Cupriavidus taiwanensis LMG 19424: one gene and its partner. The protein of the gene in region 2 interacts with the protein of the main gene of each other region in a pairwise test. Links are inferred from orthologs where the notes say so. Each region holds a gene or a part of one and is shown on either strand. Other genes may lie near its edges.

Region 1 (7,330 bases), 1.4 Mb from region 2 along the record:
GGCGACGTGCGCCAGGTGCTGCACCTGGCCGGCGAGCGCCACCTGGAGCGCGCGTTGCGCCAGCATCGCCTGATGGCGATCGACGAAACCCTGGCCTTCCTGGCGCATGAACTGAACACGCCGCTGGCCGCCATTGCCAACTTCGCGCGCGGCATCGAAAGCCGCGTCCAGGCCGACTACAGCGAGCAGCGGCAAGGCGAGATCGGGCAGGCTGCGGGCGCCATGCACGACAACGCGCAGTATTGCCTGGCGGTGCTGTCGTCGTTCCTGGAGTCGGTGCGCAACAGCGCGGGAGCCAGCAAGACGCCGGCGGCCGACGCCGGCACCGAGGTCAGTGCGGGCGCGCTGGTGGCGTCGCTGCTGGATACGTATCCGTTCACCGGCGGGCAGCGCCAGTGGGTCGACGTCGACATGCAGGGCGATTTCCCCGTGCAGACGCTGCCCAACTGCGTCGCGCTGGTCCTGTCGTCGGTGATGAGCAACGCGCTGCGCGCGCTCGCGGGCGTGGACCAGCCGTCCCTGCGCTTCGTGGTGACAACCCAGCCCAACCAGGAAATCCGCATCTGCGACAACGGCCCCGGCATCCCGCCAGAGGTGATGGGGCGGCTGCTGGTCGATCCGGTCACTACCCACGCCAGCGCTGGCGGCAGTGGCCTCGGCATGATTTTCTGCAACCGCGTCATGCAGTCTTTCGGCGGCGGCATCCGGATCGCCTCCGCCCCCGGTGCCGGGACCACAGTGACGCTGGACTTTCCAAATTTCAGGAATCGAATGATTAGGAGTGACCGATGAGCGAACCGATTGCCACCCAGGCACCACCCCCGGCGATTCTGTTCGTCGATGACGAGGCGACCGCCGTCAAATATTTCCAGCGGGCCATCGGCGCGCTGGCGCCGGTGGTGACTGGCGGCTCGGTGGAGGAGGGCAAGACGCTGCTGGACGCTCACGCCGACAGCCTGGCCGTGCTGGTCTCGGACCAGCGCATGCCGGGCGAGTACGGCAACGAACTGCTGCGCTATGCACGCGAGCGCTACCCGCATATCGTGCGCATCCTGACCACCGCGTACTCTGAACTCGACCAGACCGTCGAGGCGGTGAACCAAGGGCAGATCCACCGCTATATCAAGAAGCCGTGGGATATCACCGCGCTGCGCATGGAACTCAAGCAGGCGCTGGAAATGTCCGGCCTGCGCAAGGAGCGGGACCAGCTGGTGCGCGAGAAGCTGGCGGTGCTGCAGACCCAGACCGTGGCAACCCGCATCGGCATGCTGCACGCGCTGTGCGCGAGCCTGATCGGCCCGGGCCATTTCCAGCCGGTGGAGACTTACCTGGCGGCGGTCGACGTGGCGGGGGCCCGCAACGCCGAGCCGGACTGGCAGCGCATGGACTATGCCGACCTGGTTCGCGCCGAAGCTGAGCGCAGCGGTAGCTTCGGCCATGCCGTGGGCACACGCTTGGCCGGGCTGCGCAGCGCCAATGCGGGCCGGGGCGCTGCCGATGTCGCCGCCGTGGTTGCCGACGCGCTCGGCAGCGAGGTGGTGCGCCGCGACGGCGATACGGTGGTCTGGACCCAGCCGGCCGCGCTGGCCGAGTTCCTGGCCCAGCCCGTAGGCACGACGGTGTCGGCCGAGCATGCAGCCTGGCTGGCCAGCCTGCTGTGGCTGGAAGAAGCGGGCGGCGCGCTGAAGTTCGTTCGCGACGGCGACACCATCGTCTGCCGCGCCGCCCCGCGCAGCGAGAGCTTCGCCGCCGACCGCCTGGCCGCGTGGATCGAGCGCTTCTCGATGCCGGCCTGAGTTTTTTCGGGCTGGCCATGAAAAACGGCGCCCCGCGGGGCGCCGTTCTGTTTTTGCAGTCGGGCAGGGTTCAGGCCTGCGCGCCGTAGTTGGGGTCGTTGCGGTCGGTCGAGTCGGCCTTCTTCTCGCCCTTGACCAGGTCCTCGCGCTTCACGCCCAGCCACATCGCCAGCGCCGCGGCCACGAACACCGACGAATAGATACCGAACAGGATACCCACCGTCAGCGCCAGCGCGAAGTAATGCAGCGTCGGGCCGCCGAAGAAGAACATCGACAGCACCATCATTTCGGTCGAGCCGTGGGTGATGATGGTGCGCGACATCGTGCTGGTGATGGCGTGGTCGATGACCTCGTGGGTGGTCATCTTGCGGTACTTGCGGAAAGCCTCGCGGATCCGGTCGAAGATCACCACCGATTCGTTCACGGAGTAGCCCAGCACCGCCAGGATCGCCGCCAGCACCGAGAGCGAGAACTCCCACTGGAAGAAGGCGAAGAAGCCCAGGATGATGACGATGTCGTGCAGGTTGGCGATGATGCCCGCCACCGCGAACTTCCACTCGAAGCGGAACGACAGGTAGATCACGATCCCGATGATCACGCACAGCAGCGCCAGCAGGCCGTCGGTGGCCAGCTCCTTGCCGACCTGCGGGCCGACGAACTCGACACGCTGCAGCTTGACGTCGGGCGACGCCGCGGTGAGCGCGCCCATCACCTGCTCGCTCTGCTGGGCCGAGGTGGCGGGCTTGCCGTCCGGGCCCTTTTGCAGCGGCAGGCGGATCATCACGTCGCGCGAGGTGCCGAAGTTCTGCACCTGCACATCGGTGTAGCCCAGCTTGCTAACCTGGCCGCGGATCTTTTCCAGGTCGGCCGCCTGCTGGTAGCTGACCTCCATCACCGTGCCGCCGGTGAATTCGATCGACAGGTGCAGGCCTTTCTGCCAGAGGAAGAACACGGCCGCGGCAAACGTCAGGAAGGAGATCACGTTGAAGATCAACGCGTGCTTCATGAACGGAATGTCGCGCCGGATGCGGAAGAATTCCATGTTGAATCCTGTTCTGTACTACGTGTTGTGCCGCGGGTCGCTTACTTGGCGACCGGCGTGTCGGTGGTATTGCCGGGCTTCCAGATCTGGCCGATGGCCACGCTCTGCAGCTTCTTCTTGCGGCCGTACCAGAGGTTGACCAGCCCGCGGTTGAAGAACACCGCCGAGAACATCGAGGTCAGGATGCCCAGGCAGTGCACCACGGCAAAGCCGCGCACCGGGCCCGAGCCGAACGCCAGCAGCGCCAGGCCGGCGATCAGCGTGGTCACGTTGGAGTCCAGGATGGTGGCCCAGGCGCGGTCGAAACCGACCGCGATCGCCATCTGCGGCGACGCGCCGGCGCGCAGTTCTTCGCGGATGCGCTCGTTGATCAGCACGTTGGCGTCGATGGCCATGCCCAGCACCAGCGCGATGGCGGCGATGCCCGGCAGCGTCAGCGTGGCCTGCAGCATCGACAGCACCGCGATCAGCAGCAGCAGGTTCACGCCCAGCGCGATCACCGAGAACACGCCGAACAGCATGTAGTACAGGATCATGAACACGCCGATGGCGGCAAAGCCATAGGCGACCGAATCGAAGCCCTTCTCGATGTTGTCGGCACCCAGCGACGGGCCGATGGTGCGTTCCTCGATGATCTCCATCGGCGCGGCCAGCGAGCCGGCGCGCAGCAGCAGGGCCAGGTCGTTGGCGGCCTCGGTGGAGTAGGAGCCGGTGATCTGGAAGCTCGAGCCCAGTTCGGACTGGATCGTCGCCACCGTCAGCACTTCGCCCTTGCCCTTTTCGAACAGCACGATCGCCATCGGCTTCTTCAGGTTCTCGCGCGAGACGTCGCGCAGCACGCGGCCGCCCTGGGCGTCGAGCTTGATATTGACCGAAGGCTGCTGGTTCTGGTCGAAGCCGGCGGAGGCGCTTTCGATGCGGTCGCCGGTGAAGATGACCTGCTTCTTCAGCACCACCGGGGCGCCGTTGCCTTGCGTGAACAGCTCGCTGCCGAACGGGATCGGGTCGCCCGGACGCGGGCTGCGCGGCGCGTCGTTGTCGACCAGGCGCGCTTCCAGCGTGGCGGTGCGGCCGATGATGTCCTTGGCCTTGGCGGTGTCCTGCACGCCCGGCAGCTGCACCACGATACGGTCGGCGCCTTGCTGCTGGATCACCGGCTCGGCCACGCCGAGCTCGTTGACGCGGTTGTGCAGGGTGGTGATGTTCTGTTTGACCGCGGCGTCCTGGACGGCCCGGCGGGCGGCCTCGGTGAAGGTGCCGACGATGTTGTTGCCGTCCATGGCGAAGGCCACTTCGCGCACGTTGTCGGCCAGCAGCGTGCGGGCGCGGCTGGCATCGTCGGCATTGTTGAAGCGCACCGTCAGGCGTTCGCCGTCGCGGTCGATGCCGCCGTGGCGGATGTTCTTGTCACGCAGCAGCGTGCGCGCGTCGCCGGCCAGGCTGTCGAGCTTCTTGTCGACCGCGCCCTTCATGTCGACCTGCAGCAGGAAGTGCACGCCGCCGCGCAGGTCCAGGCCCAGGTACATCGGCAGCGCGTGCAGCGAGGTCAGCCAGCGCGGCGAGCCCGACAACAGGTTCAGCGCGACCACGTAGGCGGGGTCGGATGCGTCCGGGTTCAGCGCGCGCGACAGCACGTCCTTGGCCTTGAGCTGCTCGTCGGTGGTGCGGAAGCGCGCCTTGACCGAGCCCGACTGGCCGGAAATATCGAAGAAGACGCCGTCGGGCTGCAGCTGGTTCTGCGCCAGGATCTCTTCGACCTGCTTCTGCATCGACAGGTCGACCTTGACCGTGGCCTTGCCCGAGGACACCTGCACGGCAGGCGCCTCGCCGAAGAAGTTCGGCAAGGTGTAGATGATGCCGATGGCCAGGGCCACCAGGATCACGAGGTATTTCCAAAGCGGATAACGATTCATCTCGGGCCAGTCATTCAGCGGTTGGCGGGGCCGGCACAGGCGTGGCGCGCCACGTCGGCGGGGCCGAACCGGTTTGGCAAACAGCCGCCTGGCAGCCTCGGATCGAAGCGCAAAGGGCTTCGTCGGGCTGGATCAGGCGGCTGCCGGGGCATGCGCGAACAGGCATGCCGGAAAAGACAAAGGCGGGAGTCGCGCGCGCGATCCGGGGATCAGAGCGCCTTCAGCGAGCCCTTGGGCAGCACCGTGGTCACGGCATTCTTCTGCACCGTGATCTCGGTGCCTTCGGCGATTTCCAGGCTGACGTACTGGTCGGTGACCTTGGTCACGCGGCCCAGGATGCCGCCGGCGGTGACGACTTCGTCGTTCTTGGCCAGCGCTTCGAGCATTGCCTTGGCTTCCTTCTGGCGCTTCATCTGCGGGCGGATCATGATGAACCACAGCACACCAAACATCAGGATGATGGGCAGGAAGCTCATCAGGCCGCCAGCCGCGCCGCCGGCACCGGCGGTCTGGGCAAATGCGTTAGAAATCAGCACGTTGATTCTCCGTCACAAAAGTCAATCAATTAATCGAACATTCTACCATTCGCACCCAGCCCGCCCTTGGCATTCTAGGGCGGAATACGGGTTTGTTCGGGGTGATGCCGGGGCGACTCTCAGCTCGCATGTCGTTCGCGCTCAGGCGGGAACCCAGTGACTTCGAAAGACGCTGGATTCCCGCCTGCGCGGCAATGACGGTGGAAATGACCCCGCTATTCGACCGGCACGGCCGCGAAAGTTCTCGGACCGGCCGCGCCGGTCACTGCGTGCCGCGCGCGCGGTCGGCGGCGAACTGGCGGCGGAAGTCGGCAAAGCGGTGCTGCTCGATGGCCTCGCGCACCTCGCGCATCAGCTGCAGGTAGTAGTGCAGGTTGTGGATGGTGTTCAGGCGCGCGCCCAGGATCTCGCCCACGCGGTGCAGGTGGTGCAGGTAGGCGCGCGAGAAATTGCGGCAGGTGTAGCAGGCGCAGCTCTCGTCGAGCGGGCGCGGGTCGTTGCGGTGCGCGGCGTTCTTGATCTTGACATCGCCGTAGCGCGTGAAGAGCCAGCCGTTGCGCGCGTTGCGGGTCGGCATCACGCAGTCGAACATGTCGACCCCCGCGGCGACGCCGGCAACCAGGTCTTCGGGCGTGCCCACGCCCATCAGGTAGTGCGGCTTGTTGGCCGGCAGGCGCGGCGCCACGTGTTCCAGCACGCGCATCATGTCTTCCTTGGGTTCGCCGACGGACAGCCCGCCGATGGCAAAGCCGTGGAAGTCCAGCTCGGACAGCCCCGCCAGCGACTCGTCGCGCAGGTCTTCGTACATGCCGCCCTGGACGATGCCGAACAGCGCGTTCGGGTTGGCCAGCCGCTCGAATTCATCGCGCGAGCGCCTGGCCCAGCGCAGGCTCATGCGCATCGACTTGGCGGCCTCCTCGTGCGTGGCCGGGCGGCCGTCGATTTCGTACGGGGTGCATTCGTCGAACTGCATGACGATGTCCGAGTTCAGCGTGCGCTGGATCTGCATCGAGATCTCGGGCGACAGGAAGAGCTTGTCGCCGTTGACGGGCGAGGCAAAGGTGACCCCATCTTCGGTGATCTTGCGCAGATCGCCCAGCGAAAACACCTGGAAGCCGCCGGAGTCGGTCAGGATCGGCTTGTCCCAGCCGATAAAGCGGTGCAGGCCTTCGTGGGCGTTGACCACGTCCAGCCCCGGGCGCAACCACAGGTGGAAGGTATTGCCCAGGATGATCTGCGCGCCGATCTCGTTCAGTTCCAGCGGCGACATCGCCTTGACCGAGCCATAGGTGCCCACCGGCATGAAGATGGGCGTTTCGACCACGCCGTGGTTCAGCGTGACGCGGCCGCGGCGGGCGTTGCCGTCGGTGGTAATGAGTTCGAAGTTGAGCATGGCGAATAAGCTGAAATCAGGCCGCGGCGGCGTCCGGCTGCCGGGTCAGCAGCATGGCGTCTCCGTAGCTGAAGAAACGGTAGCGCTGCTCGACCGCATGGCGGTAGGCGGCGCGGATGGCTTGCACCCCGGCCAGTGCCGACACCAGCATCAGCAGCGTCGACTTGGGCAGGTGGAAGTTGGTGATCAGGGCGTCGACCAGGCGGAAGCGGTAGCCGGGCGTGATGAAGATATCGGTGTCGCCGCTGCCGGCGGCGAGCGTGCCGTCGGGCTGCGCGGCCGATTCCAGCGCGCGCAGCGAGGTGGTGCCGACCGCGATCACGCGGCCGCCGCGTGCCCGCGTCTCGCGCACGGCCTGCGCCAGGTCTTCGGAAATTGCGTACCACTCCGAGTGCATCTTGTGCTCGGCCAGGTTCTCGGTGCGCACTGGCTGGAAGGTGCCGGCACCCACGTGCAGCGTCAGGAAGGCGCGGCGCACGCCGGCGGCATCGAGCCGCGCGAACAGCGCGTCGTCGAAATGCAGGCCGGCGGTGGGCGCGGCCACCGCGCCCGGGCTGCGCGCGTAGACGGTCTGGTAGCGGGTCTCGTCGTAGGCGTCGGGGTCGTGCGTGATATACGGCGGCAGCGGCAGGCGGCCGTAGCGCTCGATC
Region 2 (7,405 bases):
GCGTGCTGTCGCAGTCGGGCGATCAGTCCTCGCCGGAAGCGATGATCGACGCCTGGCGCGCCAGCCGCCACGGCGCACTCGAACGGTTCACGCGCATGCTGGCGGACCAGCGCGCTTCCGGGGCGGCGGGGCTGTCGATGCTGTCGGTCGCGGTGCGCGAGATCGGCATGCTGGAGCGAAGCTAGCCGCGCCCCGAGTCCGGCGGCTTACTCGTCGGAGCCGGCGCCGATGTCCGCATCGGCGTCGTCGCCGCACGGACGCAGCTCGAGGCCGAGCAGGATCAGCAGCTCGAAGGCATCGGACAGCAGGTGCTTCTGCCTCGGCAACAGGCTGGCGTACGGCATGTCATAGATCGACTGGTGCGCAGAGCGCTCGCCCTTCAGGCCGCGGTCGCGCGCGATGTCCGACAGCAGCGCGGCAAACCCGGACAGGTCCTGCGCCGCCAGCGCCGAGTTCAACACCCTGGCGATAACTTCGGGCGAAGCGTTCGCCCAGCCCATGCGTTCGGCATTGGAAGCGGGGTCGTGGGAAGGGTCGGCAAAGTCCATGTTGTGTTTAACGGTCCTGCCTAAACTAGCTTAAGCCGCCAACGATGTGAATTTGACCCCACACAGGTGGGGTGACATGCCTTGCCGCAGGGGGGCTACCGCTGTGCTGGCTTGGCGCCGTGCTTCGCGCGGCCCGGCGCTGGTGCCCTTGCCTGTGCCCTGGCGGCCCGCTTGAGCGCCGGCTTTTCGGCGGACGTTCCGGCTGCCTTTCCCGCCGTGTTTCCCGCCGTGTTTCCCGCTGCCTTGGCGGGGACCTGGCGATACGTCGTGCTGCCATCCGCTGCCTTGCGAGCCTTCACGTGATTGCGGGCTCCACACTGCGGGCAGCGGAACACGGGGCCCTGCCCTTCATCGCGGATCTGCACCTCATCCTGCTTCCAGCGCGCGCCGCAAGCCTGGTTCCCACAAACAAACATGAATTCTCCTGGAGAGTGCCGGTGCGTGTCCTGGCACGAGCGCCGGCGCGCCACCGAAACGGTCCGCGCGTACGCAGGCGCGATTATCAGGCCTGTTGGCGGGCAGCGGGTCGATTTGCCGCAGATTCCGCGGCCTCGCCGTTGTCGCCCTTTCCGTCAGCCATTGCGCTGCACCCATTGCTTCGCCCAGGCAATCGCGGCGGCGCGTGCCTCGTCCGGCGTGGCATGCGTGGTCGGCGGCGCCCCGCCTTCGAGCACCACGGCGCCCGATTCCCAGATATCGCACAGGGCCTTGAACCGCCCCATCCCCAAGGCATGGCAAAACACATGGATGACGAAACCGCGGTACTCGACCACGTCGGTGGCGGCATCGGTGAGCACCTGGTCCGCGGTGACGTCGGCCGGCAACAGCGGCGCATCGGGCTGTCGCAATTCGCGCTGCGCGGCAGCGGTGCGGGCAGAGCACGCCAGCGCGCCGCCGGCGACGGCGCCCAGCAGCACGCCCAGGCCGAACCAGCAGGCTTTGCTTCCGCTCCCAGTCATGGCATCTCCTGTAGCGATCCGGCGGTCCCGGCAAGACAGCGTGATGGGCGCTGTCATCGGTTTCAGGTTATACCAGGCAGCCGGTCACGTACCGCCCTGCCGATGGCCAGTTTTGAGAATCTGGAGGATGACCGAACGGCACGCCGCCGCTATACTGTACATCCATACAGTATCAGGACACTGCCATGCCCTTGTACCAGTCCGAATCCATCCTGCTCGAAGCCTATTACTTCGGCGACGACAGCGAATCCGTGCGCTTGCGCTGCGGCAGCGTTTGCGTGAACGCCGGCGCCATCCTGGTTGACGGCATCGAGCCACGCCAGCTGCAATCGCTGCGCTGGACGCCGGATTTCCTGTCGTTCGAGGCGCAAGGCATGCGCCACCGCTATCCGGTAAGCCGTCCGGCGCTGGTCGGCCCCGCGCAAGCGCGGTTCGCCTTGCTTTAAGCTACGCCCTTTGATTTCGGCAATGCGCCCGCATAAAAAAACAGCCCGCCGCGGCGGAGCATGCGGGCGGGCTGGTGAGTACAGCCGGGCCAGTCTACGCGCCCGCACATGAGCGTCATGCCGTAAGCACCCCGGTATCCCGGCGCCTTTTCCGGTTTCCGGCCCGCGCCATCGCATCGTCAGACCACCCCAAGGCGAACTGCGCCTCAAAAGACACTGGCGCTGTCAGACGGCCACCGATACCGGCCGCGGCAAGCAGCGTGGAGACTAGGGCATCTTCCACAACGGAGGTGCGCCATGCCAGCCAGGAACATCCACGTCGTACCGCTCGAAAGCGGCTGGGCCATTGAATCCGAAGACGGTACGGGCGGACGCCAGCTCTACGCGACGCAAGAAGACGCGATCGCCGCGGGCACCGAAAAAGCCCGGCAGCTCCACGCGGAACTGCTCGTCCACGGCCGCGACGGCCGTATCCGAATGCGCAACAGCTTTGGCAATGACCCTCGCGACATCCCGGGCTGAACCGGCCGCCGCGCTTCAGCCTCCGCTGGCGCGCAACCCTTCCACGCGCGCGCGCGTCGCGTAATAAGCCAGCACAAGCGATGCAGTCAATGCCAGCCCGGCAACTGCCAGCGCGATGCATGTGGTGCCTGCGATTCCGTTGCCCTTGTCCGACATTGCCCTCTCCGTCGCGATGAAGTCCACTGTGCCACCACTATAGGTGCAATGGACGCAATCGAAAAACGGCCACGACCGCATGGCTTCGCACACGCGGTGACCGCGCCTTGTTCCAGGCGCGACGTCGCGCATACCGCGATCCGGGCACGGCAATAAAAAAAACCCGCTTGGCGATTTGCCAAGCGGGTTTCTTGTCTGGTCGGGGCGAGAGGATTTGAACCTCCGACCACCTGCACCCCATGCAGGTACGCTACCAGGCTGCGCTACGCCCCGAAGCAAAAGATTATAACAGAAGCATTTCTCGTATGACTAGCTCCTGACGTGGAAATTATCCGTGCTTCGCGATCTCGCGCAACTGCGCCAGCAGGTGCTGCACGTCGACCAGCGCATTGCGCAGACCCGCGATGTCGACCGACAGCGCCGGCGCTTTCTCCGCGGCGGTTTCCATCGATTGCTGAGCTGTCGTGGCGGCGCCGTGATGACGGCCCTCGTCGAGCCGGTTGCGCGCGCCGTTGATGGTGAAGCCCTGCTCGTACAGCAGCTCGCGGATGCGGCGGATCAGCAGGACTTCATGGTGCTGGTAGTAGCGGCGGTTGCCGCGCCGCTTGACCGGCTTGAGCTGCGTAAACTCCTGTTCCCAGTAGCGCAGCACGTGCGGCTTGACGGCGCAAAGCTCGCTCACCTCACCGATGGTGAAGTAGCGCTTGGCCGGGATCGGCGGCAACGCGATGCGGTCGCTGGGTTTGTCCGACATGCAGAGGTGTAGACGAGCGTCAGGCCATGCCGGCCAGGAGGTTGGCGCGCGTCACGCGCGCGCCGAGAAGAATACCGATGCCGGCCTCGGGAAGCAATCCGCCGTTCGGGTGACGCGTCAGCCGGCGATGCCGGCGCGTTCTTCGACCAGGCCCTTCAGCTTCTGGCTGGCGTGGAACGTGACTACGCGGCGCGCGGTGATCGGGATGACTTCGCCGGTCTTGGGATTGCGGCCGGGCCGCTGGGGCTTGTCGCGCAACTGGAAGTTGCCGAAGCCGGAAAGCTTGACGCTGTCGCCCTGCTCCAGCGCTTCGCGGATGACGTCGAAGAAGGCCTCGACCATGTCCTTCGATTCACGCTTGTTCAGGCCCACCTGGTCGAACAGCATCTCGGCAAGCTCGGCCTTGGTCAGCGTGGGAACTTCGGTCGCGCGGGCTTCCGGCATTGCATCGTCAAGGGAGGATGCCTGCCGGTCGCTCATCTCACCCAGTGCTGCAGCGGTCATGGAATTCGCGTCTCGATCATTCATGTCGATCGCTCGAGTATCTGTCTGGCGATCCGCCCGGGGCGAGCCCGGGCGCCCTTTTTATCGTGCTCCGTCGGTCCTGGCGACGGATCAACCGCGCAGCCGCGCCTGGAAGGCTTCGGTCAGCGCGTCGACCATGCAGCGCACCGCGCTGTCGACGGTTTCGTCCTGGAGGGTCGACCCAGTATCTTGCAAGGTCACCCGGAACGCAAGGCTTTTCTCGTCCGCGCCAATGGCCGTGGAAGCGCCCTTGGGACGGAACTCGTCGAACAGCACCAGGCCCTGGCAGAAGCGGCCGTAACCCTGTTTTTCCAGGGCCGCGCGCATGGCGTCGAGCAGGTCCTGCACGCGTACCGATTGCTTCACGACCACGGCCAGGTCGCGCACGGCGGCGGGGAACTTGGAGATCTCGGTGTACGCCGGCAGGCCGGTGGCGCGCAGCGCGTCGAGCCGCAGTTCGAACAGCACCGGTGCATGCGCCAGCTCATACTCCTGCAGCCAGCGCGGATGCAGTTCGCCAACCACGCCCACGGGCTTGCCGTCGAGCAGCACGCGCGCGGCGCGGCCCGGGTGCAGCGCCGGATGCGATACCGGCTCGAAGCGCGGCACGCGCGGATGGAACAGCGCCTCGACATCGCCCTTCACGTCGAAGAAGTCGACGTTGCGCGTAGCGATGCCCCACTGCTCCTCGAACGCCGGGCCGTAGGCGATGCCCGCGGCCATCATCGGCTGGTCATACCCGGCCACGGTCAGGCCGCCGTCCTTGACGCCGGCGTCGCGATGGAACACCCGGCCCACCTCGAACAGGCGCACGCGCGCGGCCTTGCGGTTCAGGTTGTAGCGCACCTTGTCGACCAGCCCGCCGATCAGCGTCGAGCGCATCACCGCCAGCTGGCTGGCGATCGGGTTCAGCAGGCGGATCGGCTGGTCGTTGGCGGCGAAGTCGCGCTCCCACTTCTCTTCGACGAAGGCGAAGTTGATCACTTCCTGATAGTCGCGCGCGGCCACGGCATGGCGCACCACGTGAGTGGAACGGCTGCCTTCGTTGGTCGGGCGCATTTCGCTCTCGGCGACCGGCGGGCGCGCCGGAATGCGCTCGAAGCCGTAGATGCGCGCGACTTCCTCGATCAGGTCTTCCTCGATCTCGATATCGAAGCGGTAGCTCGGCGGCGTGACTTCGAACAACTCACCTTCGGCACCCTGCGTACGCGTGAACGGCAGCTGCAGCCGCTGGAACACGTCGGCGATGGCCGCCGGCGACAGCTCGATGCCAAGCACGCGCTCGGCGCGCGCCACGCGCAGGCTGACCGGCTTGCGCACCGGCAGGTTGACCACATGGTCGTCCACCGGGCCGGCCTGGCCTCCGCAGATGGCAAGGATCAGCGCGGTGATGCGCTCGATATGCTCGACCGTGGTGGCGTAGTCCACGCCGCGCTCGAAGCGGTGTCCGGCGTCGGTAGAGAAGTTGTAGCGGCGGCTGCGGCCCTGGATCGCGGCCGGCCACCAGAAGGCGGCTTCGAGGTAGATGTCGGTAGTGTCCAGCGTGACGGCGGTGCTGTCGCCGCCCATGATGCCGGCCAGGCTCTCGATCTCTTTTTCGTCGGCGATCACGCCGACCTGCTCGTCGACCTCGATGGTGTTGCCGTTCAGCAGCTTGATCTGCTCGCCCTTGCGGCCCCAGCGCACGTCCAGGCCGCCGTGGATCTTGTGCAGGTCGAACACGTGCGACGGACGACCCAGCTCCAGCATCACGTAGTTCGAGATATCGACCAGCGCGGACACGCTGCGCTGGCCCGAGCGCTCGAGCCGCTGCACCATCCACAGCGGCGTGGCGGCACGCGCGTTGACGCCGCGGATGATGCGCCCGGAGAAGCGGCCACAGAGATCGGGCGCCGACACCTTGACCGGCAGTTTGTCCTGGATCGTCACCGGCACCGGCTGCATGTCGGGCAGGTTCAGTGCGGCACCGGTCAGCGCGGACACTTCGCGCGCGACGCCGTGGATCGACAGGCAGTCGGCCTTGTTCGGCGTCAGCTTGATGACGAAGACCTGGTCGTCCAGGTCCAGATACTGGCGGATGTTCTGGCCGACCGGCGCGTCGTCCGGCAGCACCATCAGGCCGCCGTGGTCTTCCGACAGCTTCAGTTCGCGCGCCGAGCACAGCATGCCGTAGCTGTCCACGCCACGCAGCTTGCCGACCTTGATCTCGAACGGCTTGCCGCCATCCTCTGCCGGCGGCAGCACCGCGCCGACCAGCGCGCACGGCACCTTGATGCCGGGCCTGACGTTGGGCGCGCCGCAGACGATCTGCAGGGTCTCGCCGGTGCCGGCATCGACCTGGCATACGTTGAGGCGGTCGGCATTGGGATGGCGCTCGGTCGACAGCACGTGCGCAACCACCACCTTGTCGAACGGCGGCGCGACCGGGCCCACCTCTTCCACTTCGAGGCCGGCCATGGTCAGGCTGTGCGACAGCGCGTCGGTGGAAATCTTTTCAGGGTTGGCGAAGGTGCGAAGCCAGGATTCCGAGAATTGCATGGCGCTTCTGATCCGGTAAGTATTCGGTGTAGTCGGTGACGAGTTTTGACGGTGCGCCGGTCAGGCGAACTGGCGCAGGAAGCGCACATCGCCCTCGAAGAACAGGCGCAGGTCGTTGATGCCATAGCGCAGCATGGTCAGGCGCTCGAGGCCGGAGCCGAACGCGAAACCGATATAGCGCTCGGGATCGAGGCCCATGTTGCGCAGCACGTTCGGGTGCACCTGGCCCGAACCGGAGATTTCCAGCCACTTGCCATTGCCGAAGGCCATGTCGATTTCCGCCGAGGGCTCGGTGAACGGGAAGTACGACGGGCGGAAGCGCACCTGGATGTCGTCGCGCTCGAAGAACTTGCGCAGGAAATCGGTGTACACGCCCTTCAGGTCGGCAAAGCTGACGTCCTCGCCGATCCACAGGCCTTCAACCTGGTTGAACATCGGCGAGTGGGTGGCGTCGCTGTCGACGCGATAAGTGCGGCCCGGGCAGATCACCTTGATCGGCGGCATCGCCTTGCCGGCGTACTTCTCCACATGCATCCTGGCGTAGCGCACCTGCATCGGGCTGGTGTGCGTGCGCAGGAGCAGCAGCTTGTCTTCGCTGTCGCGGCCGTCCACGTAGAAGGTGTCCTGCATCGAACGCGCCGGGTGGTTGTCCGGGTTGTTCAGCGCGGTGAAGTTCATCCAGTCGGTTTCGATCTCGGGACCGTCGGCCACGTCGAAGCCGATCGAGCCGAAGATCTGCTCGACGCGCTCCCACGTGCGCATCACCGGATGCAGGCTGCCGCGCGCCACTGCGCGGCCCGGCAGCGTGACGTCGATGGCTTCGGCGGCCAGGCGCGCGTTCATCAGCGCGTCGGCCAGCGCCTGGCGTCGCGCCTGCAGCGCGGCTTCGACCTGCTGCTTGACCTGGTTGATGCGCGCGCCCTCGCTCTTGCGGGTTTCCGGGTCGAGCTTGCCGAG

The links.
Region 1: the proteins of pheT (region 2) and secD interact in binary tests that used the Escherichia coli proteins (3 or more experiments, as listed by UniProt). The link is inferred for Cupriavidus taiwanensis LMG 19424 from one-to-one orthologs.

Annotation. Positions count from the first base shown.
Region 1 is NC_010528.1:2,741,412-2,748,741, reverse strand. The notes cover bases 2,316-5,298. They hold secD (protein translocase subunit SecD), read right to left. Parts: upstream 4,752-5,298; coding sequence 2,880-4,751; downstream 2,316-2,879. Other genes in these bases: yajC (preprotein translocase subunit YajC), read right to left, coding at 4,961-5,287; secF (protein translocase subunit SecF), read right to left, coding at 2,316-2,838. In the rest of the region: RALTA_RS12615 (hybrid sensor histidine kinase/response regulator), read left to right, coding at 1-792; RALTA_RS12610 (response regulator), read left to right, coding at 789-1,796; more of secF, read right to left, coding at 1,867-2,315; tRNA guanosine(34) transglycosylase Tgt, read right to left, coding at 5,550-6,680; tRNA preQ1(34) S-adenosylmethionine ribosyltransferase-isomerase QueA, read right to left, coding at 6,697-7,330. UniProt on the Escherichia coli protein: Part of the Sec protein translocase complex. Interacts with the SecYEG preprotein conducting channel. SecDF uses the proton motive force (PMF) to complete protein translocation after the ATP-dependent function of SecA.
Region 2 is NC_010528.1:1,300,060-1,307,464, reverse strand. Bases 3,725-6,782 are described here. They hold pheT (phenylalanine--tRNA ligase subunit beta), read right to left. Parts: upstream 6,449-6,782; coding sequence 4,001-6,448; downstream 3,725-4,000. Other genes in these bases: pheS (phenylalanine--tRNA ligase subunit alpha), read right to left, coding at 6,509-6,782; RALTA_RS06070 (integration host factor subunit alpha), read right to left, coding at 3,725-3,913. In the rest of the region: RALTA_RS06105 (NAD-glutamate dehydrogenase), read left to right, coding at 1-185; RALTA_RS06100 (hypothetical protein), read right to left, coding at 207-548; RALTA_RS06095 (hypothetical protein), read right to left, coding at 1,121-1,507; RALTA_RS06090 (hypothetical protein), read left to right, coding at 1,693-1,953; RALTA_RS06085 (DUF2188 domain-containing protein), read left to right, coding at 2,251-2,475; RALTA_RS30245 (hypothetical protein), read right to left, coding at 2,491-2,631; RALTA_RS06075 (MerR family transcriptional regulator), read right to left, coding at 2,960-3,385; more of RALTA_RS06070, read right to left, coding at 3,503-3,724; more of pheS, read right to left, coding at 6,783-7,405.